3 regions of the Sphaerisporangium rubeum genome follow, and region 2 is predicted to be linked to each of the others. Evidence: riboswitches for the same ligand, from Rfam matches in the RefSeq annotation. Region 2 holds a riboswitch; each other region holds the start of a gene.

What was found. Region 2 has a riboswitch for cyclic di-AMP ahead of BJ992_RS13495 (glycoside hydrolase family 25 protein). Riboswitches for the same ligand answer to the same signal wherever they lie in the genome.
Region 1: it holds a riboswitch for cyclic di-AMP, as region 2 does, so the genes downstream of both, BJ992_RS34085 (C40 family peptidase) here and BJ992_RS13495 (glycoside hydrolase family 25 protein) in region 2, are expected to answer to the same signal.
Region 3: it holds a riboswitch for cyclic di-AMP, as region 2 does, so the genes downstream of both, BJ992_RS33875 (C40 family peptidase) here and BJ992_RS13495 (glycoside hydrolase family 25 protein) in region 2, are expected to answer to the same signal.

The regions. Positions count from the first base shown of each region.
Region 1 covers NZ_JACHIU010000001.1:7,346,510-7,353,217, reverse strand. Annotated here, with positions in the region: gene BJ992_RS31250 (L-aspartate oxidase) at 1-1,991, shown strand, start outside; gene BJ992_RS31245 (type III pantothenate kinase) at 1,991-2,773, shown strand; gene BJ992_RS31240 (helix-turn-helix domain-containing protein) at 3,289-3,480, shown strand; gene BJ992_RS34085 (C40 family peptidase) at 3,532-4,632, opposite strand; cyclic di-AMP (ydaO/yuaA leader) riboswitch at 4,638-4,843, opposite strand; gene BJ992_RS31230 (amino-acid N-acetyltransferase) at 5,209-5,754, shown strand; gene BJ992_RS31225 (RDD family protein) at 5,881-6,708, shown strand, end outside.
Region 2 covers NZ_JACHIU010000001.1:3,138,506-3,145,213, reverse strand. Annotated here, with positions in the region: gene BJ992_RS13520 (acyl--CoA ligase family protein) at 1-497, opposite strand, end outside; gene BJ992_RS13515 (TetR/AcrR family transcriptional regulator) at 608-1,201, opposite strand; gene BJ992_RS13510 (acyl-CoA dehydrogenase family protein) at 1,344-2,729, shown strand; gene BJ992_RS13505 (phosphotransferase) at 2,726-3,754, shown strand; gene BJ992_RS13500 (SDR family NAD(P)-dependent oxidoreductase) at 3,751-4,623, shown strand; cyclic di-AMP (ydaO/yuaA leader) riboswitch at 4,866-5,010, shown strand; gene BJ992_RS13495 (glycoside hydrolase family 25 protein) at 5,023-5,787, shown strand; gene BJ992_RS13490 (SHOCT domain-containing protein) at 5,904-6,170, shown strand; gene BJ992_RS13485 (ATP-binding protein) at 6,527-6,708, opposite strand, start outside.
Region 3 covers NZ_JACHIU010000001.1:4,723,245-4,729,952, reverse strand. Annotated here, with positions in the region: gene BJ992_RS20315 (DEDD exonuclease domain-containing protein) at 1-822, opposite strand, end outside; gene BJ992_RS20310 (NYN domain-containing protein) at 1,043-2,365, shown strand; gene BJ992_RS20305 (C40 family peptidase) at 2,637-3,584, shown strand; cyclic di-AMP (ydaO/yuaA leader) riboswitch at 4,035-4,193, shown strand; gene BJ992_RS33875 (C40 family peptidase) at 4,264-4,821, shown strand; gene BJ992_RS20295 (chymotrypsin family serine protease) at 5,159-6,424, shown strand; gene BJ992_RS20290 (phosphotransferase) at 6,421-6,708, shown strand, end outside.

The DNA of each region.
Region 1 (6,708 bases), 4.2 Mb from region 2:
GCGCCGCGTGCGGCGTCACCCTGCACGTGATGGGTGAGGGTGCGCGTGACGGCGTCGGCGCCGTGCGCGCGTCGGCCGTCGTGCTCGCCACCGGCGGCATGGGCCAGGTGTACGCGGCCACCACCAACCCGCTCGTGTCCACCGGGGACGGCGTGGCCCTCGCACTGCGCGCCGGTGCCGTCGTCAGCGACCTGGAGTTCGTGCAGTTCCACCCCACGGTGCTGTGGCTCGGCGGGGACTCCACCGGCCAGCAGCCGCTGATCTCCGAGGCGGTGCGCGGCGAGGGGGCCGTGCTGATCGACGCCGGCGGCGAGCGGTTCATGACCGGCGTGCACGAGCTCGCGGACCTCGCACCTCGCGACGTCGTGGCCAAGGCGATCATGCGCCGCATGCTGGAGACCGGCGCCGATCACGTCCACCTTGACGCCAGGCACTTCGGTGAGGAGAAGTGGCGCACCCGCTTCCCCACCATCCACGCCATCTGCCTGGAACACGGCATCGACCCGGTGCGCGAGCCCATTCCCGTGGCCCCCGCCGCGCACTACGCCAGCGGCGGCGTGCGCACCGGCCTCGACGGACGCACGGCCGTCCCCGGGCTGTACGCCTGCGGCGAGGTGGCCTGCACCGGCGTGCACGGCGCGAACCGGCTCGCGTCCAACTCGCTGCTCGAAGGCCTGGTCTTCGCCGAGCGCATCGCCACAAGCCTCGCGGCCGGTCCGCCGCGGCCCGGCGAGCCGGTGGACGACGGCCGCGCCACAGGACTCGCCGACCCGCGGGTCCGTCCCCGGCTCCAGGCCCGCATGAGCGCGGGTGCCGGGGTGCTGCGCGGCGGCCGGAGCCTGCGTGACGTACGCCAGGCCCTGCTCGACGCGCGCTGGACGCCGGTGGCCGTACAGCCGTGCACGGAGGCATGGGAGACCACCAACCTGCTCACCGTGGCCACGGCGCTCGTCACCGCCGCGGCGGCCCGTGAGGAGACCCGCGGCTCGCACTGGCGCGAGGACTTCCCCGGACCCGACGACACCTGGTGGCTCGGACACCTGGACCTGAGCCTGACCGAGGAGGGGCTGACCATGACCTACCGCCGCCACGACGAGGACCGCACCGCCGCTCTGCCGAGTCACGTCGAGGCCGAGCTCCTCGACGCCGGCCTGGACCCGGCGGCCGTCGTCTCGCTCGTGGACGCCGCGATCGCCGAGGACGTCGGCCAGGAAGGCGACGTGACCACCGTCGCCACCATCCCCCCCGGCCAGAACGCCACCGGCGAGGTGGTCGCGCGCAGGGACGGTGTCGTGGCCGGCCTGCCGGTCGCGGAGGCGGCCTTCGCCAGGCTCTCCGGCGGCCGGCTCACCGTCAAGGCCCGCGCCAAGGACGGCGAACGCGTGGCCGCGGGCGACGTGCTGATGACGGTGACCGGCCCGGTCCGCGACCTGCTGACCGCCGAGCGCACCGTGCTGAACCTGCTCACCCACCTGTCCGGCATCGCCACCGAGACCGGACGCTGGGTGCGGGCCGTCGAGGGCACGGGGGCCAGGGTCAGGGACAGCCGCAAGACGATCCCCGGCCTGCGGGCCCTCGCCAAGTACGCGGTCCGCTGCGGTGGTGGTGCCAATCACCGGATGTCGCTTTCGGACGCGGCCTTGATCAAGGACAATCACGTGGTGGCGGCCGGTGGGGTCGCCGAGGCGTTCCGCGCGGTCCGGCGGGCCTTTCCCGGCCTGCCGATCGAGGTGGAGGTCGACCGGCTCGACCAGATCGAGCCGTTGCTGGCCGAGGGGGCGGAGGAGATCCTGCTGGACAACTTCGCCGTCGACGATCTGGCGCGCGCCGTGCGCCTGGTCGGCGGTCGCGCGCGCCTGGAGGCCAGCGGCGGCCTCACCCTGGCCGTGGCGCGCGAGGTCGCCGCGACCGGCGTCGACTACCTCGCCGTCGGGGCCCTCACCCACTCGGCCCCGGCACTGGACATAGCTTTGGACCTCCAGGGGACTTGATGCTGCTCACGATCGACGTCGGCAACACCCACACGATGCTCGGCCTCTTCGAAGGGGAAGAGGTCATCGAGCACTGGCGCCTCGCGACCGACGCGCGGCGCACCGCCGACGAGATCGCGGTGGTACTCCAGGGCCTGCTCGGCCAGAGCCCTCTGCTGAAGGACGCCGACATCAGCGGCATCGCGCTGTGCTCCACGGTGCCGTCGGTGCTCAACGAGATGCGGGAGATGTGCCGCAGGTACTACGGCGACGTGACCGCCGTCATCGTGGAGCCCGGGGTCCGCACCGGTGTGCCGGTGCGCATGGACAACCCCAAGGAGGTCGGCAGCGACCGCATCGTCAACGCGCTGGCCGCGGTCACCCTGTACGGCGGGCCGTGCGTGATCGTCGACTTCGGCACGGCGACGTCGTTCGACGCGGTCTCGGCCAAGGGTGAGTACGTCGGTGCGGTCACCGCGCCTGGCATCGAGATCTCGGTGGACGCGCTCGCGGCGGCCGGCGCGCAATTGCACAAGGTCGAGCTGGTCCGTCCGCGCTCGGTGATCGCCAAGAACACCGTCGAGGCCCTGCAGGCCGGCATCATCTACGGCTTCGCGGGCCAGGTGGACGGCATCGTGGAACGCATCGCCCCGGAGCTCGCCGCCGACCCCGACGACGTGACGGTGGTCGCCACCGGCACGCTCGCCTCGCTGGTGGTGAACGAGGCGCGGTCGATCGACGTGCACGAGCCGTGGCTGACGCTCATCGGGTTGCGGCTCATCTACAACCGCAACGTGGGCTGACGCCGGCGGTCGAATAGCGCGCACGCCTCGGGCCGGGCCGGGCAATTGCCCCGGCCCTCGCTGATCGCCGAGGCGGCGGGCATGCGGAAATGCCTGTGGAAAGTGGGCCATATTTCGCGGCTAATAAGCGCGCACGGATCCTGATCATATCCCGGCAGGACGGTGGGACGAGCATGGCCGACCCGGCCGTGTGACCGCGATCCGCCGTTCCACCAGGCATGCCGTCACACCTGAGCGTGGCCTCCTCCGGTGGCCCTCCCTTGATCACCGGTGTCCACCTCGCTACAGGCTCGTAAACATGTCATGAGTAGTTCACATATGGAGTGGTATGTCAATGACGAACGTAACAGGTATCGCGGTCAGTGCTTGACGACCTTTCAACGTGGCGTTTACCGTTCCTGACGGGCGGGCCGAAGCATTCAAGTATGTTGCCGAGTTCGTCGTGGGGGAGAGGACACCCGATGGCGTATCCGGATCTGGTTTCCCGGGGAAATGACATTCCGACGGGATCAGACGTGGGACTGACCGACGATGATCTTTTGCTGCTCGCCGAACTGGCCAAAGGGGTCACCGTCGACCGGGTCGGCAGGCGGCTCGACGTGAGCGGCCGCACCGTGCGCCGGCGCCTGCGCGGCATCTGCGACCGCATCGGCGTGGCCACCGCGATCGAAGCGGTGGCCTGGGCCGCCAGACGCCGGCTGATCTGACCCGTGCGTCCGCGGCCGGGTGGCCGCGGACGCACGGGTCAGGCGGCGCGGTCAGTCGGCGATGCGCACGGCTCCCGCGAACGGCCGGTTGCCGATCGGCGCCACGCGCACCACGTCACCGGTGCGCGGTGCGTGCACCATCATGCCGCCGCCGATGTAGATGCCCACGTGGTGCAGGTCGTTGTAGAAGAACACCAGGTCACCCGGACGCATGTCCTCACGGGACACGTGGGTGCCGGCGGTCCACTGGTCGCCGGTGTAGTGCGGAAGGCTGATGCCGACCTTCTGGTAGGCCCACATCACCAGGCCGGAGCAGTCGAAGGAGTTGGGCCCCTCGGCACCCCACACGTACGGCTTGAGCTGCTGCGTGAGGGCCCACCTGACGGCCTCGGCCGCCTTGCCGTCCCCGGGGATCGGGATGGCCACTCTGGTGGCCCTGCCGTAGCCGGCGACCTGCGCGCGGGCCTGGCGGAACAGGCTGCTCTCGGTGCGGCCCACCAGGCCGCGGATCTTGTCGCGCTTGGCGTCGAGCTCGCCGACGAGCTTCTTGACCTCCGCCTCGCGGGCCTTGGCGCTCTCCCGCGCGCGCTCCGCGCTGTCCATCGCCTTGGTGATCAGCGAGACCTCCTCGCCCTGCTGGAGCTGCAGAGCGTAGGTCGTGGCCGCGCGGTTGAGGTAGCCGTCGGGGTCGCCGGACATCGCCAGGGCCAGTGAGGAGCCGATGCCGCCGGTCATGTAGGCGTCCTGAGCGTAGACGCCGGCCTTCTGGCGCTTCTCCTCCAGGTCGGCCTGGCTCTTGTCCAGCGTCTGCTTGGCGAGCTTCGCCGACCGCTGTGCCTGCTTGAGGCGCTCCTTCTGGCCGTTGTACTGCTCGGTCAGCGCCTCGATGTCCTCGTAGAGGCGTTCGACCTGCTTCTTGAGCTCGTTCAGGCTCGGCTTCGGTTCGGCGCTCGCCGACATCAGCGGCGTGCCGAACGTCAGGGCCATCAGGACGGCGGTGAGCATGGCGACGCGGCGGGACAGCCGCGTGCGGGCCGCTCCGGCCGCCAAGGCGGCCATCGCCTTCGACGGAGCCGTGCCGGACCGCGGCCGGTGGCCGCGGGGACGGACGTGCCGGCCCGTGTTCTTCCCAGGCGTGCGCCCAGCGTGCACCAACGAGCTCCTCTCCTCGGACGCCTACCGGGTTAGCTGACGGGTTCGGGCGGGAGTGGCCCTACCGAGTGACTGGTCGCGGAGGATCGCGATGCCTCCCTCTCGGATTCACCCCGGGGGGTCGGCGACCGCCGGTACGGGCCCGGCGTGTGCCTTTTGGTTCCCCGGTTCCCGGCGGTCGCATGTGGCCGGGATTAGGCGGTCCGGCCACCGTGGGCGATGACCGGGATCGAGCCGTGACACTAGTGCAGCGCGGGTTCCTGCTCAACCAGAACTACGAAACCTGTAGAGGAATCACAACCGGCCGATCACGGAACGATCACGCCGCCGGACCCCCGGAACCCGCATTACGCTGGGAAGACGTCCACTTTACGATCTCTTGGCGTGTGAAGTCGCAGGTCCCGACGTCTTGTAACGGCATTAAGGCGGCGTACTGCCACGTTTCGACGTCGCGCGCTCACCCGGCTACCCAACGCGACCAGAATGGGACGCCGGCCAATTTGGGTCCGTCCGTTATCTCGGACACCGGCTGGTGCCGTCGGCGATGCGGGGTGCCTGCGGATACGCTGACCGGTCATGGAGCAGGTCATGGCGTCCGTGCCACCTGGGAGCGAACTGGCCGTCCGGCGTGCCCGCGCGACGGACGTCCGGGCCATCGGCCGGCTGGTCGCGTCCTATTCCGGCGACGGGCCGCGACTGCTGCGCAAGGCGACGGTGACGCTGTACGAAGACGTCCAGGAGTTCTGGGTCGCCGAGCGGGACGGCGAGGTGGTCGGCTGCGGGGCCCTGCACGTGCTCTGGGAGGACCTCGCCGAGATCCGCACGGTGGCGGTGGACACGCGGCACAGAGGGCGGGGCATCGGGCACCGCATCGTGGCCGCGCTGCTCGCCACCGCGAGAGAGCTCGGGCTGCGCCGGGTCTTCTGCCTCACCTTCGAGGTGGAGTTCTTCGCACGGCACGGATTCACGGAGATTCAGGGCACACCCGTGTCACCTGAGGTGTACGCGGAGTTGCTGGACTCCTACGATGAGGGTGTCGCGGAGTTCCTCGATCTGGAGCACGTGAAACCGAACACTCTGGGCAACACCCGCATGCTCCTCCATCTCTCACCCCCATCCTGACTCTCCCTGACCGGCGGGATGACGCGCTGGAAAGGTGACTGTTGATCCCGCTGTCGCTACGTTGGGCTCCACCACAGCATGCGTGTCTGACATTTGCCGCATGCGAAGCCGAAGTGAGGTGAAACGGTGAGCACCGGACAGCCGCCGTACCCACGTGACGAACCGGACGACCACGCGTCGTCCGGACCTCCGCAGTATGGACAGCCCGCCGAGCGTCCTATGGACCCGGAGGTCACAGTCGTCCACCGCCCCCAGCAGACGTCGCAGAACAGCTACCCCCAGCAGCAGTCCTACGGCCAGCAGGACCCGTACGGCCAGCAGAGCGGGTCGGGAGCGTACGGGCAGGGATATCCCCAGCAGAGTCAGCAGGGACAGCAGTACGGCCAGCAGCAGAGCTACGGCCAGCAGCAGGGTTACGGCCAGCAGGGCTACAGCCAGCAGGGCTACGGCCAGCAGCAGGGCTATGGTCAGCAGGAGAGCTACGGCCAGCAGGAGGCGCAGGCCGCCTACGGGCAGCAACAGTACGGCGCGCAGGGCTACGGCCAGCAGGGCCAGCAGCAGGGCCAGCAGGGCTACGGTCAGGCTCAGCCGGGCCAGCAGTACGGCCAGCAGGGGTACGACCAGAGCGGCTACCCGCAGCAGCAGTACGGCCAGCAGGCCCAGCAGGGCTACGGCCAGCAGTACGGCCAGCAACAGCAGTACGGCGACCAGCAGTACGGCCAGCAGGCCCAGCAGGGCTACGGCCAGCAGTACGGCCAGCAGCAGGGGTACGGCCAGCAGCAGTACGGCCAGCCTCAGTACGGTCAGCAGGAGCAGCAGGCCGCCTACGGCCAGCAGCAGTACGGCGCGCAGGGCTACGGTCAGCAGCAGGGCTACGGCCAGCCGGCCTATCCCCAGGCCTACGGCCCGGCGGGTCAGGCCCCGCCTGGTGTGCCGGCGCCGCTCGCCGAGTGG
Region 2 (6,708 bases):
GTGTAGTTGATCGCCAGCAGCGCGCGCTCGTCGTCGCACCCGGCCACCCGCGGTCCGGCCTCGGCGAGCAGCCGTTCGTACTCGCCGTCGCCACCGGCCACGACCAGCCGGACCCCGGTCACCGCCGCGACCTCACCGGCCCGTTCGGCGAGCTCGCTCGTGGCGATCAGGACCCGCGCGCCGGAGTGCTCGACGATGTAGGCCAGCTCACCGGCCGACAGGCGGATGTTGAGCGGCACCAGCACCGCCGCGGCCATCGGCACGCCGTTGTGCAGTTCGAGCATGACGTGACTGTTCACGCACAACGCCGCGACCCGGTCGCCGGGCCCGACGCCGAGACCGGCGAGAGCGCCGGCGAGCCGCCGCGACCGACGCAGGAACTGCTCGTAGGTGAACCGGAGCTCACCGTCGACCACCGCGAGCCGGTCACGGAACACATGGCCGGCCCGCTGGAGGAAGGCCGACGGGGTGAGCGCGGTGAAGGCGAACTGTGTCATCGTTCCCCGATCTGTCGGCCCTCGGTGGTCACGGCCCGATCTGCACTGTGGGTGCAGATTTGCACCAAGGAAACATCGTGTCAAGGGTCGGGGTCGCCACTCGCCGCGCCTCAGCGCGCGCCGGCGAGCCGCAGCGCGAAGTCGCCGTACTGGTAGACGATCTGGTCCTCGGTGAGGTCGCCGTCCTCGCGGTACCACACGGAGGCCCCCATGCCGAGGTCCAGGATCGCGTACGAGGTCAGCTTGGCGGACACGACATGGAACCGGCCCGCGCCGATCCCGTCGGTGACCAGATCACGGAAACCGCGCTCGTACCTGGCGCGGCGCTGGAGCACCTCGGCCCGGTGCGGCTCCTCCAGACTGCGGATCTCCCTGGTCCCGACGAAGGCCTCCAGCCGGTGCCGCGCGTGGAACCGCACATGCGCCTCGGCGGCCCGGCGCAGGCGCTCGGTGACGTCCGCGCACCCCTCGATCGCCGCGCGGTGGTTCGCGATCAGCGCGTCCATCGTCGTGATCATGATCTGGGCCAGCAGCTCCTGCTTGGACCCGACGTGCTTGTACAGGCTCGGCCCGCGTATGCCGATGGCCGCGCCGATGTCCGCCATGGTCGTGGCCTGGTAGCCGCGTTCGGCGAACAGCTCCAGCGCCGCAGCCCTGATGTCGGCGGCCCGCGCGGCCATAAGCGCCTCCTCGACTCGGGTCAAGCTAGCCCATGTTAGCCCGTCAGGCGTCGCTGAGCCCACGCTTCGAGGCCGGTCTTGACCGCGAGAGGGGTCGGCGGCTAGAAGTAGGCTAACAGTCATTAGCCGTTGTCGACGTCGTCTATCCCGTCAGGAGGCCGGTCCGGTGCCTGTCGATCTGTCCCATGACCCGCGTGTCACGGAGCTGGCCGAGCGCACCGCGCGGTTCGTCCGCGAGGTCGTCGTCCCCGAGGAGGAGCGCCACGACGGCGTCGCGGCCGCCGGCGGGGAGGCGCTGCGGACCCGGCTCCAGGCCGCGGCCAAACAGGCCGGCCTGTTCGCGCCGCACGTCTCCCCCGAGTACGGCGGACACGGGCTGGACATGCGGGACCGCACCACGGTCTTCGAGGAGGCCGGGTGGTCGCTGTTCGGGCCGCTCGCGCTGAACATCGCGGCCCCCGACGAGGGCAACATGCACCTGCTGGAGGCGGTGGCGAGCGCCGCGCAGAAGGAGCGTTACCTGCGTCCACTGGCGCAAGGCGAGGTGCGCTCGTGCTTCGCGATGACCGAACCGGCCCCGGGGGCCGGCTCCGACCCCGCCGCGCTGACCACGCGCGCGACCAGGGTGACCGGCGGCTGGCGGATCGACGGCCGCAAATGGTTCATCACCGGCGCCGACGGAGCCGGTTTCACCATCTGCATGGCCCGCACCTCCGGCGAGCCCGGCGACCGCGGCGGAGCGACCATGTTCCTGGTCGACGCCGCGAACCCCGGGACGAAGGTCGTCCGGCACATCTCCACCCTCGACGAGAGCCTGTACGGCGGCCACTGCGAGGTCGTGTTCGACGACTGCGTCGTGCCGGACGAGGCCGTGCTCGGCGAGGTGGACAAAGGGTACGAATACGCGCAGGTGCGGCTCGGCCCGGCCCGGATGACGCACTGCATGCGCTGGCTCGGCATCGCCAGGCGGGCCCAGCAGATCGCGCTGACCCGCGCCGCGAGCCGCGAGCTGTTCGGCTCGCGACTGGCCGACCTCGGCATGGCGCAGGGCATGATCGCCGACTCGGAGATCGACATCGCCGCCGCGCGGGCCCTGACCCTCCAGGCGTGCTGGGAACTCGACCAGGGCCGGTCCGGCGCGCAGTCCACCGCGATCGCCAAGGCGTTCACCGCCGAGGCGGTGTGGCGGGTCGTGGACCGCGCACTGCAGATCTGCGGCTCCCTCGGCGTCTCCGGCGACGTGCCACTCAACCGCTTCCTGCGCGAGGTACGACCCTTCCGCATCTACGACGGCCCCACCGAGACCCACCGCTGGGCCATCGCACGCCGCGCGATACGCAGGAACGAACAGTCCCACGGCAACGACCAGGCACGCGGCGACGAACAGGCACGCGGGAACGAACAGGCACGCGGGGCCGAACAGGCGCACGGCAACGCACAGACGCATGGCGACCAGCAGGTACGCGGCGACCAGCAAGCGCACGGGGACCAGCAAGCGCACGGGGACCAGCAGATACGCCGCGACCAGCAGGCGCACGGAGACCCGAGGTGAACCACGCGCCGGAGGGCCTCGACCTGGTGGCCGTGCGGAGATTCTTCGACACCCATGTCCAGGAGGCGACCGGCCCGGTCACCGCCGAACTGGTGCACGGCGGCCGGTCCAACCTCACCTACCGCCTGACCGACGGCCGGCGCGCCTGGGTGCTGCGCCGTCCCCCGCTCGGCGGCCTCACCCCCTCCGCGCACGACATGGCCCGCGAGTACCGCGTGGTAGCGGCCCTGCACGGCAACGGCGTCCCGGTGGCGCGCGCCGTCACCCTGTGCGAAGACCTTTCTGTCCTCGGATGCGTGTTCTCGGTGATGGAGTACGTTCCCGGGGTGGTCGTCCGGACCCGGGAGGACCTGGACCGGTACGACCCGCTGGAGCAGGCCCGGTGCGCCTACGCGCTGGTGGACGTGCTCGCCGCGCTCCACGCCGTTCCGCACGCCGAGGTGGGCCTGGCCGGTTTCGGCCGTCCCGAGGGATTCCTGGCCCGCCAGGTCGACCGGTGGTACGGCCAGTGGCACCGGGTCGCCACCCGCGAGCTGCGCGACATCGAGGACCTGCACGCCGGGCTGGCCGAGGCGGTGCCGCGCGAGAGCGCCGCCGCCGTCGTCCACGGCGACTTCCGCATCGACAACGCCATCTTCGCCGACGACGACCTCGGCACGGTACGCGCACTGGTCGACTGGGAGATGGCGACCGTCGGCGACCCGCTGACCGACCTCGGCCTCCACCTGGTCTACCGCGACCCGGCCTTCGAGCCGGTCCTCGGCGGCTCGGCCGCCTCCGTCTCCGAGCACCTGCCGTCCCCCGAGGCACTCGCCGGACGCTACTCCCGCGTCACCGGCCGCGACCTCACCCACCTGGACTTCTACCTCGCGCTCGGCTACTTCAAGATCGCTGTGGTCGCCGAAGGCATCCACGCCAGACACCGCCAGGGCCTCACCGTAGGAGAAGGCTTCGGCACAGTAGGCGCCGCCGTCCCACGCCTGGCCGCAGCGGGCCTGCACGCTCTGGGAAGGACCACGACATGACCGGCACCGACGACACCGCGCACGCGGTGAGCGACCACCCGCCTGAGCACGCACGCACACCCACCCGGCCGGCGGCCCTCGTCACCGGCGCCACCCGGCCGGCGGCCCTGGTCACCGGCGCCTCCCGCGGCATCGGCCTGGCCATAGCCGAGCGACTGGCCGCGGCCGGCTACGACCTCACCGTCTGCGCCAGGGACCCCGGCCGCCTCACCGCCGCAGCGGACCGTCTCCGCACCCACGGCGGCCAGGTACGGCCCGAGCCCGCCGACATGGCCCACGAGCAGGACGTCCTGCGCGTCGCCGAAGCGCACACGACCGCCTACGGCCGCTGCGACGTCCTGGTGATCGCGGCAGGCACCGGCACGGCCGGACCTCTCGGCACCGCCCCCCTGTCCCGCCTCGACAAGCAGTTCGCCGTCAACGTCCGCGCACCGTACGCACTGGTCCAGGCCCTGCTCCCCACCCTGCGCACGACCGCCGCCGACCGTCCCACCACCACCGGCACCACCGGCACCGGCACCGGCACCGGCACCGGCACCGGCACGAAGATCATCGTCTTGTCCTCCATCACCGGCACCTACCCGGAACCCGGCCTGGCCGCCTACGGCGCCACCAAGGCAGCACTCACCGCCTTCTGCCACTCCATCAACACCGAACTCTCCCCCGCCGGCATCACCGCCACCGCGATCTGCCCCGGCTACGTCGACACCGACATGACCGCCTGGATCCGCGACCGCATCGACCCCACCGAGATGATCGCCACCGCGGACATCGCGGAACTGGCGATGGCCCTCACCCGCCTCTCCGCCAACGCCGTCGTCCCCGAACTCCTCGTCACCCGCCCCGGACGACAACTGCACCGCGCCTGACACTCCAGGACGGCCGGAGTGGTGAAAGATCTACCCGCCGGGAAATCCCTGCAGGCAAGGGCCGCTGAGCCGTTCCGGCCCCGCACGACACTCAAAGAGTCTTGCCGCTACTTGCGCTCTTTATAGAAATCTGCGTAGCTTTCGCCACGGCTGCACACTCTCGCCGTTCTGGTACGAGCGGTGTCGCCACCCGACCACCCGACCATGCCGCGTCCTGCCCCGGGGCTCCCTCGCGGGGGACGTACGCGTGGCCGCCGAGTCCGCGCTTCGCGGAGCCGGGGACCCATTCTTTTCCGGGGTGAATCGGACGCCGACCCTGTCGCGTCCGTAGGGCACTTCCACGTCCGAACCCGTCAGCTGACCCGGTAGGCGGCATGGAAGCCAGGAGTCATCTCTCACATGCTCACGCCCCGATCCTCCTCCACGTCGAGGAACCGACCGACCCTCCCTGGAAAGCGCCTCTCCTACGCGTTCGCCGGTGCGTTCCTGGCCGCGACCGCAGCCCTCACGGGTCTCCCCGGCCAGGCGTTCGCCGCCCCGCTCAACCACGAGCAGTCCCACGTCCAGGAGCGATCCGCACCGCTCACCTACGGTCAGGACGTCTCCAACTACCAGCCCCAGCACGACTGGGAGACCAGCCCCGCCCAGTTCGGCATCATCAAGGCCACCGAAGGCACGACCTTCCGCGACGCCGCCTTCGCCAGGCACTGGCAGGCATTGGCGAAGAAGGGCATCGTCCGTGGCGCCTACCACTACGGTCACCCGGCCAACGACCCCATCGCCGAGGCCGACCACTTCCTGTCAGTGGTCAACTCACAGCCCGCCGCACCCGGCGATCTGCTGACCCTGGACCTGGAGACCACCGACGGACGGTCCGTCGCCGAGGTCAACGCCTGGGCCAAGACCTGGCTCTCCTACGTCAAGGCCAAGACCGGCGTCGCCCCGATGTTCTACAGCGGCTGGAACTTCGCCGACACCTACGGAAAGGGTCTCGCCGAATACCCCCTCTGGGTCGCGCACTACAGCAAGCCCCGGGGCACCGTCACCCCACCCGCCGATTGGAAGACCTGGACCATCCACCAGTACACCGAAACACCGATCGACGAGAACGTCTCCGCGCTGACCCCGGACGAGCTACGCGCGCTGGGCCGCCCCGCGCGGTGAAGCCGAAGCCGCCGGCAGCCCTTCCCCTAGTAACATGGGACTGAAGCCCCTTCAGCCGGCACCGGGTGTGCACACACCATGGTGAGCACCGGCGATGAGAACGGGTGGTGACGATCATGTGGTGGGACCACGACGGCATGGGTGGCTGGGGATACGCACTCATGACCCTGGGCATGGTGGTTTTCTGGGGTCTGGTGGCCGCGACGATCGTGCTGGCGATCCGCTACGCCGGCAAGACCACACGCACCGACCGGATTCCCTCGCAACAGTCCGCTGAGGAAGTGCTGGCACGGCGGTTCGCCCGCGGCGAGATCGACGCCGAGGAGTACCACGCCAGACTCGACACGCTACGCGAGAGACACGACTCCCCCCTCGGGGGGTGACGTACGCTCCAGCATCCGTACCGGCGCGCGTGCCGATCATGCGCCGGCACGCTGTGTCACCAGAAGATCAGAAGGCCGCTTCCACGATTCGGAAGCGGCCTTCGGGCTGTGTGGGCGATACTGGGATCGAACCAGTGACCTCTTCGGTGTGAACCAAATCGAACACTCATCCGGTTCTTGTTCAACCCTCTCGGGACGTGCCAATGGTCGTCCGCGAAGGTACGCCGCCGTTCGTGATCGTCAGCTACCGTTGTCACGCAGTTGGTCACTCAGGAACCCGCTACCCCCCAAGTGTTGCAGCCATCGCGCAGAGCGCGGCCGGCCGCTACAAGTACAGCCCGGCTTGGAGCGAGATTTCAGTACTGGTCGCCTCGTAGTAACCAACGAGCAATATTATTTGAGGAAGCCCGTGGATTCGCTCTCATCAGGCTGACTGATACAGCTAGTGGCCGAGTCGCACCAGAGACCGATAGTGCGTACGAAAGAACCACCTCTGGGCAATCCTGAATTACCATCACAAATTCCCTAGGGTTTACGT
Region 3 (6,708 bases), 1.6 Mb from region 2:
GGGCCGCACCCGCTCGGCGATGCCGATCATCTCGCGGATGCGGGCCCGGGTCTCGCTCGCCGTGAAGTAGGACCGCACCCGGGTGCGCAGGTCGCCGCTCTTGCCGATGTAGAGCGCCTCACCGCGCTCGTCCTCGAAGACGTACACCCCCGGAGCGCTCGGCACCGACGACGCCAGGTGGCGCTTGCGCTTCTGCTCGGGGGTGGGGGCCCGCACGAAGCCCTTGAGCTCCTCGAGGGTGGTCACGCCGTACGACCCGACCCGCTCGATCAGCGCGTGCAGGACGTCGACGGTGGCCTTGGCGTCGGCGAGCGCGCGGTGGCACGGCTCGGTGGAGCTGCGGAACACCCGCGCCAGGGTGGAGAGCTTGCAGTTGGGGACCTCGTCGCGGGTGAGCACCCGCCGCGCGAGGTCGGCGGTGTCGACCACCGGCGCGACCGGCGGCGGGTAGCCGTGCTCCTGGCAGGACGCCTTGATGAAGCCGACGTCGAACGGCGCGTTGTGCGCCACCAGGACGGTGCCGGCCGCGAACTCCAGGAACGCCGGCAGCACCTGCCGCATCGGCGGCGCCGCCACCACCATGGCGTCGGTGATGCCGGTGAGGACCGTGATGAACGGCGGGATGGGCCGGCCGGGGTCCACCAGGGTGGCGAACTCGCCGATCACCTCGCCGCCGCGCACCTTGACCGCGCCGATCTCGGTGATGGCGTGCTCGGCGTGGGAGCCGCCGGTCGTCTCGAGGTCGAAGACGACGAACGTCACCCGCGACAGCGGTGTGCCGAGCTCGTCCAGCGTGCCTTGAACGCCGATCTCCACGAGCATGACCATACGATCGCGGTCCGACAGTTTCCCCGCCGCGGCCGCCGTTCCGGCATTCGTGGCACGATCGCAACCTTCCGCGGGGGGAATGTCGCACCGTGCGGGTATCGGCGCGTGACTCCCCCCGGTCGCGGGCCGTATATAGGGGCCGACCATGGACGCGACGGCCGTACCCTTGACGGATAGACATATCGTGAAGGGCCGGTCAGCTAGGGGAAGTCGGATGAGTTCAGCCGGAGAAGGCCTGTCTCGCCCGCTGCCCGAGCAGGTCCGTTTACATGTCGTGGAGCTGGCGGCACAGGTGCTCGGCACCTTGCAGCCGCCGGCCATCCCCGCGCCGCTGCGCGGCATCGCACGGTTCGACCCGCGCAAGCGCGCACGCCTCGGCAGCGCGCCGATCGCGGCGCAGCTGGAGACCGACAAGGAGTTCCGCGAGATCGTCGCCGAGGCGACCACCGCGGCGTGGCCCGAGCTGGTGGCGAGCCTTGAGGAAGGCAACGTCCCACCCGCCGCCGAGCCGGTGCTGGTGGCCGCGGCGGCCTACCTCACCCGGCCGCCGGGCTGGCCCGACCTGGTCGAGGCGGCACGCGCCGACATCGAGCGCGCCGCGGTCGTGGCCGAGGAGACGGCGCAGGAGCAGACCGCGCAGCGGCTCCGCGAGGAGCTCGCGCAGCAGAAGGCCGCGGCCAAGCAGGAGGCCGACCGGCTGCGCGAGCAGCTCAAGACGTCCCGCACCGAGGTCGCCGACCTGCGGCGGCGCCTGCACGACGCCAGGGAGCGAGGTAAACGCGCCGAGGAGCGCGCGGCCGAGGCCGAGGCGCAGGCGGCCGAGGCACGCGCGGCGGTCGCGTCGGCCACCGGGGCCGCCGAGTCGGAGCTGCGCAAGCTGCGTGAGCGGCTGGCCGACGCCGAGCGGCGCCTGCTCGCCGGCCGCCGCGCCGCACGCGAGGGCCGCAGCATCGAGGACGCGCGCCTGCGCGTCCTGCTCGACACCCTGCAGGACGCCTCGGCCGGCCTGCGGGCCGAGCTCGGGCTCCCCGTGGCGATCAGCAAGCCCGCCGACTCGGTGGACGCCGTCACCCCGGCCCGTCCGTCGGTGCGCGCCGTGCCGGCCCGTGCCCTGTCCGACGACGACCCGGCGCTGCTCGACCAGCTCCTCGCCATCCCCCATCTGCACCTCATCGTGGACGGCTACAACGTCACCAAGACCGGCTATCCCACGCTCACGCTGATCGACCAGCGCAGCCGGCTGCTCGGCGGCCTCGGCGGCCTCGCCGTGCAGACCCGGGCCGAGGTGACCTGCGTCTTCGACGGCGCGGAGCTGAACGGCCCCGTGCAGGTGTCCGCGCCGAGAGGAGTTCGGGTGCTGTTCAGCGAGCCGGGTGAGATCGCCGACGACCTCATCCGCCAGCTCGTGCGCGCCGAGCCGCCGGGCCGCGCGGTGGCGGTGGTGTCGGCAGACCGCGAGGTGGCCGACTCGGTGCGCCGCATGGGGGCCCGGCCGGTGCCGTCGATGCTGCTGCTGCGGCGTCTCGGCCGCGCCTGACGCAGACTTGGCCGCCGCTCTGACAGCAGTCCTGACTCGCCGTCCGGTCGCGGCGATGACGGCGGGACGACCCCGTGGTGCTCTTGGGGCGACCCTTAATCGCTGATACGGGTGTGAACTGGGGTTGCCGGGCCAAAACATTTCAGGCCTAACGCTGTCGGGGGCCTTACCGTTTCTGTAGGATCACGGCCCAGGTGTCACAGTTGTCGCACTTGAGGAGGCTGGGGTCCCCGTGACCGCGCGTGGTGTCCGGAAGCTCGGACGCGTACCGGTGACCGCTTTTCTCGTCGCCTCGGTGCTGGTGACCCAGGCGGCCGGGGCGGTGGCGGAGCCGAAACCCACCATCGCGCAGGCCAAGGCCCGGCTCGCCAAGCTGGACGCCAAGGCCGACAAGGTCGTCGACAAGTTCAACGACGCCGGTGAGAAGTACAAGGCGGCGCGCAAGGAGTACAACGCCGTCAACGGCCGCTTCAAGGCGAAGAACGCGCGGGCCGACCAGCTGCGTGAGGGCCTGGTGTCGGTCGCGGTGAGCAGCTACCAGTCGGGCGACATGCTCACGTGGCCGAACCTCGTCACCTTCGGCGACCCCGAGGCGCTGCTGGCGGGGCTCGCGTCGATCGACCAGATGTCGCAGGGCCGCTCGCAGACCCTCACCGAGTACGAGTCCACGATGAGTGAGCTCAAGGACGAGCGGGACAAGGCCAAGAGCGCCTACGATAAGGCGCTCAAGCTGCTTGACGATCTGCGCGGCCAGAAGAAGGACGTCGAGAAGCTGGTGGCCGAGCAGGAGAAGCTCCTGCGCCGTCTGAACGCCTACAACGCGGGCAATCCCAACAGCACCGGCGTCAAGTACACCGGCCCCGCCTCCGGCAACGCGCGCACGGCGCTGCAGTTCGCCTACGCGCAGATCGGCAAGCCGTACCGCTACGGCGGCACCGGACCCGGCTCCTGGGACTGCTCGGGCCTCACCCAGAAGTCCTGGGCCGCCGCCGGCGTCAGCCTGCCGCGCACCGCGGCCGCTCAGTACTCCTGGGGAGCCTCGCGGCGTGTCTCCCTGGACGCGCTCCAGCCCGGCGACCTGCTGTTCGCCTCCGGCCTCGGCCACGTCGGCATGTACGCCGGCAACGGCCAGATGGTGCACGCGCCGCGCACCGGCGACGTGGTGAAGGTCGTGCCGCTGTCCTCCTACCGGGGTATTTTCGCCGCTGTGCGGCCCTGAGCGGCTTTCTCCCGGCTGTTCACCTCACCGGGCTGATTCCCTGCGTTCCTCGCGGCCGGAACGTTCTCGCACGCCTGTATCCGTTGTCCGGGGTCTGATTTCTCGTGCGGTCGTACGCGCGCGGCCGTCCGCGATCACGTTCCAAGATCGCTAACTCCTGTGACAGGTGTGACGGGTGTGACTCGGCGACGGGTCTGTTGAAGGCGGTGTGAGACGAATCACATCTGACAGGAGAAATGGGAGATAACCAGGCAGTTTCCGTTCCGTGATCACCCCTTGATGATCTAGAGATATGCCGGGCCTTTGCCATCTGTTGGCGTTCTGTGTAGCTTCTGGGCCGCGGCGAGCACGCCATGCCGTCGCGAGAATGACCGGCCGTCCGCACGGCCGAACCCACCAAATGATCCATTGGTCGTCGATCGCGCATGTCCCGCCATTTATGGCTCGCGACTCGCTGACCAGCCGAATCCGTGCGGCAAGGAGCACGGAACCGGGGACCCAATAGACCCTTTCGCGAGGGTCAGGGGTGAATCAGTGGTTTTGCCACTGTAGGGCGACTTCCAAGCCCGAATCCGTCAGCTAACCCGGTAGGCGTAAGTGGAAGAACCTAGGAGCGATCCTGTCCAGCACCACCCCTAACCCCCGTCTGTCGCGTCTCGTTCGCCTCTCCCTCGGGGGTGTGGCCCTCACCGTCTCCGCCTCGGCGGCCGCGGTGGCGGTCCCGGCGGCGGCAGACACGGTCCCCGGCGCCGAGCAGGTCATCACACCCCCCATCACGCTCCAGGCACCCGAAGCGGCGCCGAAGAGCGTGACACCGGCCGCCAAGAAGAGCGGCAGCGCCAAGAGCGCCAAGCTCAGCAAGGCGGCCAAGCAGCGGATCAAGGCCGGCAAGGCCGTGTCCGTGGCCAAGAAGCAGATCGGCGACCCCTACCGCTGGGGAGCCAGCGGCCCGAACGCCTTCGACTGCTCCGGCCTGGTGATGTACTCGTGGCGCAAGGCCGGCGTGAAGCTGCCCCGCATCACCGGCAGCCAGTACCGCGCCGTCAAGAAGAAGGTCTCCTGGAAGAACCTCAAGCCCGGTGACCTGATGTTCTTCTCCGGCCTCGGCCACGTCGGCATGTACGTCGGCCACGGCAAGATGATCCACTCGCCGCACAGCGGCACCCGGGTGCAGATCAACAAGCTGTCCAAGTACCGCAAGGCCAGCTTCGTCGGGGCCGTCCGCCCCGGCATCTGACCTCACCCCCTGAGCGCGCAGGGCCCCGGCCACCCCCACGTGGCCGGGGCCCTCGGCGTACGAGCGTGCCAACGCCACAAAGCACCGCTTTCCGCCTTCAAAGGTATTAGGTCGGCATGACTGACCGAATCGACGGCCCGAATGAATGTCCTCGACATGGCCTGGCCTCGCGTGATGTTTCACCGAATGCCGCCGCGGACCGTTATCGCCGTTCCCTGCCTTGCCAACCCCGCGAAGTTCACCGATTCTGAGGCTCTGCTCGGTGACTGAGGGGTGGGAAATGAACGAACCCGAGGGTTCGGCCCGGAGAGCGGAAATACGAGAGGTAAAGGCCGCGGTGGAGGACGACCTCCTGGCCAGGCCGGAGATCAATGGCGTCGACATCGGGGAGAAGATCACCGGAGGAGCCCCGACGGGAACGCTGGCCATCATCGTTTACGTACAGGAAAAGAAATCACCGGAGGAACTCGAGGACGGCGAGGTGATCCCGCCGCTGATCGACGGCATACCCACCGACGTCGTCGAGGAGCGCGTCGTCCCCCATCCGGCGTTCGCCGAGGTCGCCGCGGCCGTCCCGCAGATCGACGCGGCCAAGTATCCGACCCTGCTCGGCGGCATCAGCATGGGGCCGTGCCGGTCGATCCACCTGGAGCCGCCTGACGTGCCCGCCTCCGGGAACTACGTCTTCACCGGAACCCTCGGCGCCATGGTCGTGGACCGTTCGACCAAGGCGCGCATGGCCCTCACCAACTTCCACGTCGCCTGCGTCGACGCCGGCTGGTCCGCCGGCGACACCATGACCCAGCCGAGCCGGGTCGACGGCGGCTCGTGCCCGGCCGACGTCTTCGGCACGCTCGCCAGGGCCGCGCTGAGCACCCACATCGACGGCGCCGTCGTCGGCATCGACGCGGGGGCCGCCACGGACTGCGCCATCCAGGACATCGGCGCGGTCGCCGGTCAGGCCGCCGCGTCCGTCGGGCTCACGGTGCGCAAACGCGGCCGGACGACCGGTCTCACCTACGGCACCGTCGTCTCGGTCGACGCCTCGGTCTCCATCGACTACGGCGACGGCCTCGGCGTCCGGATACTCAAGAACCAGATCCGCGTCGAGGTCGACACCACCAAGAGCGCCAAGTTCAGCGACCACGGCGACTCCGGCTCCGTGGTGGTGACCGACGACCGCAAGGTCGTCGGCCTGCTGTTCGCCGGCAACGACGTGCCGGGAAACCCCGCGCTCTCAGGAACGGTCGCGTTCGCCAATCCGATCCAATTCGTTCTCGACGAGCTGGATGTGGACCTGTGCGTCCCCCCTGTTCTGCCTATCAGGACAAAACCATTCGATCCGCGCTGTACCGTCTTCGTGACGACCCGGGTCATTCCCTGTGAACCGGTGATCAGTTACGCCGTGCCGTGCACGCTGCCGCGCACCGTGCGATGCTTCGATAACCCCATCGACATCCCACGTCCCCCTGATTTCGGCCCGCCAGGTGTACTGAGTGCCATTTACGGCGTCCCAGGCGCGCATTCCGCTTTCTGGCAGGGTTATTACGCGGCGCTGGAGGCGGTCGCGCGGGAACTCGGGGAATCGGACCCGACTCAGTGATCTCCGCCGAAGCCGTGCGCCGCCTGGTCGACCGGGAACTGGTCGGCGCGACGGAGGCACTGGACGGGCTGGTCGAGGTGCTGGACCTGTCGCGATCCAACGGCGTCTTCCTGGTCTCGGTCGCGGGGGTGCCGCGCTGCGTGGTCAAGCACCATTCGGCGCCCCTCGAAGATCACGACCCGTTCGACGCGGAACGCTCGGCCTACGCGTGGTTCGGCCACGACCAGGCGCTCGCACCCCGGCTGCTGCACGCCGACACCAGCTCTCGCATGCTGGTCCTGGAG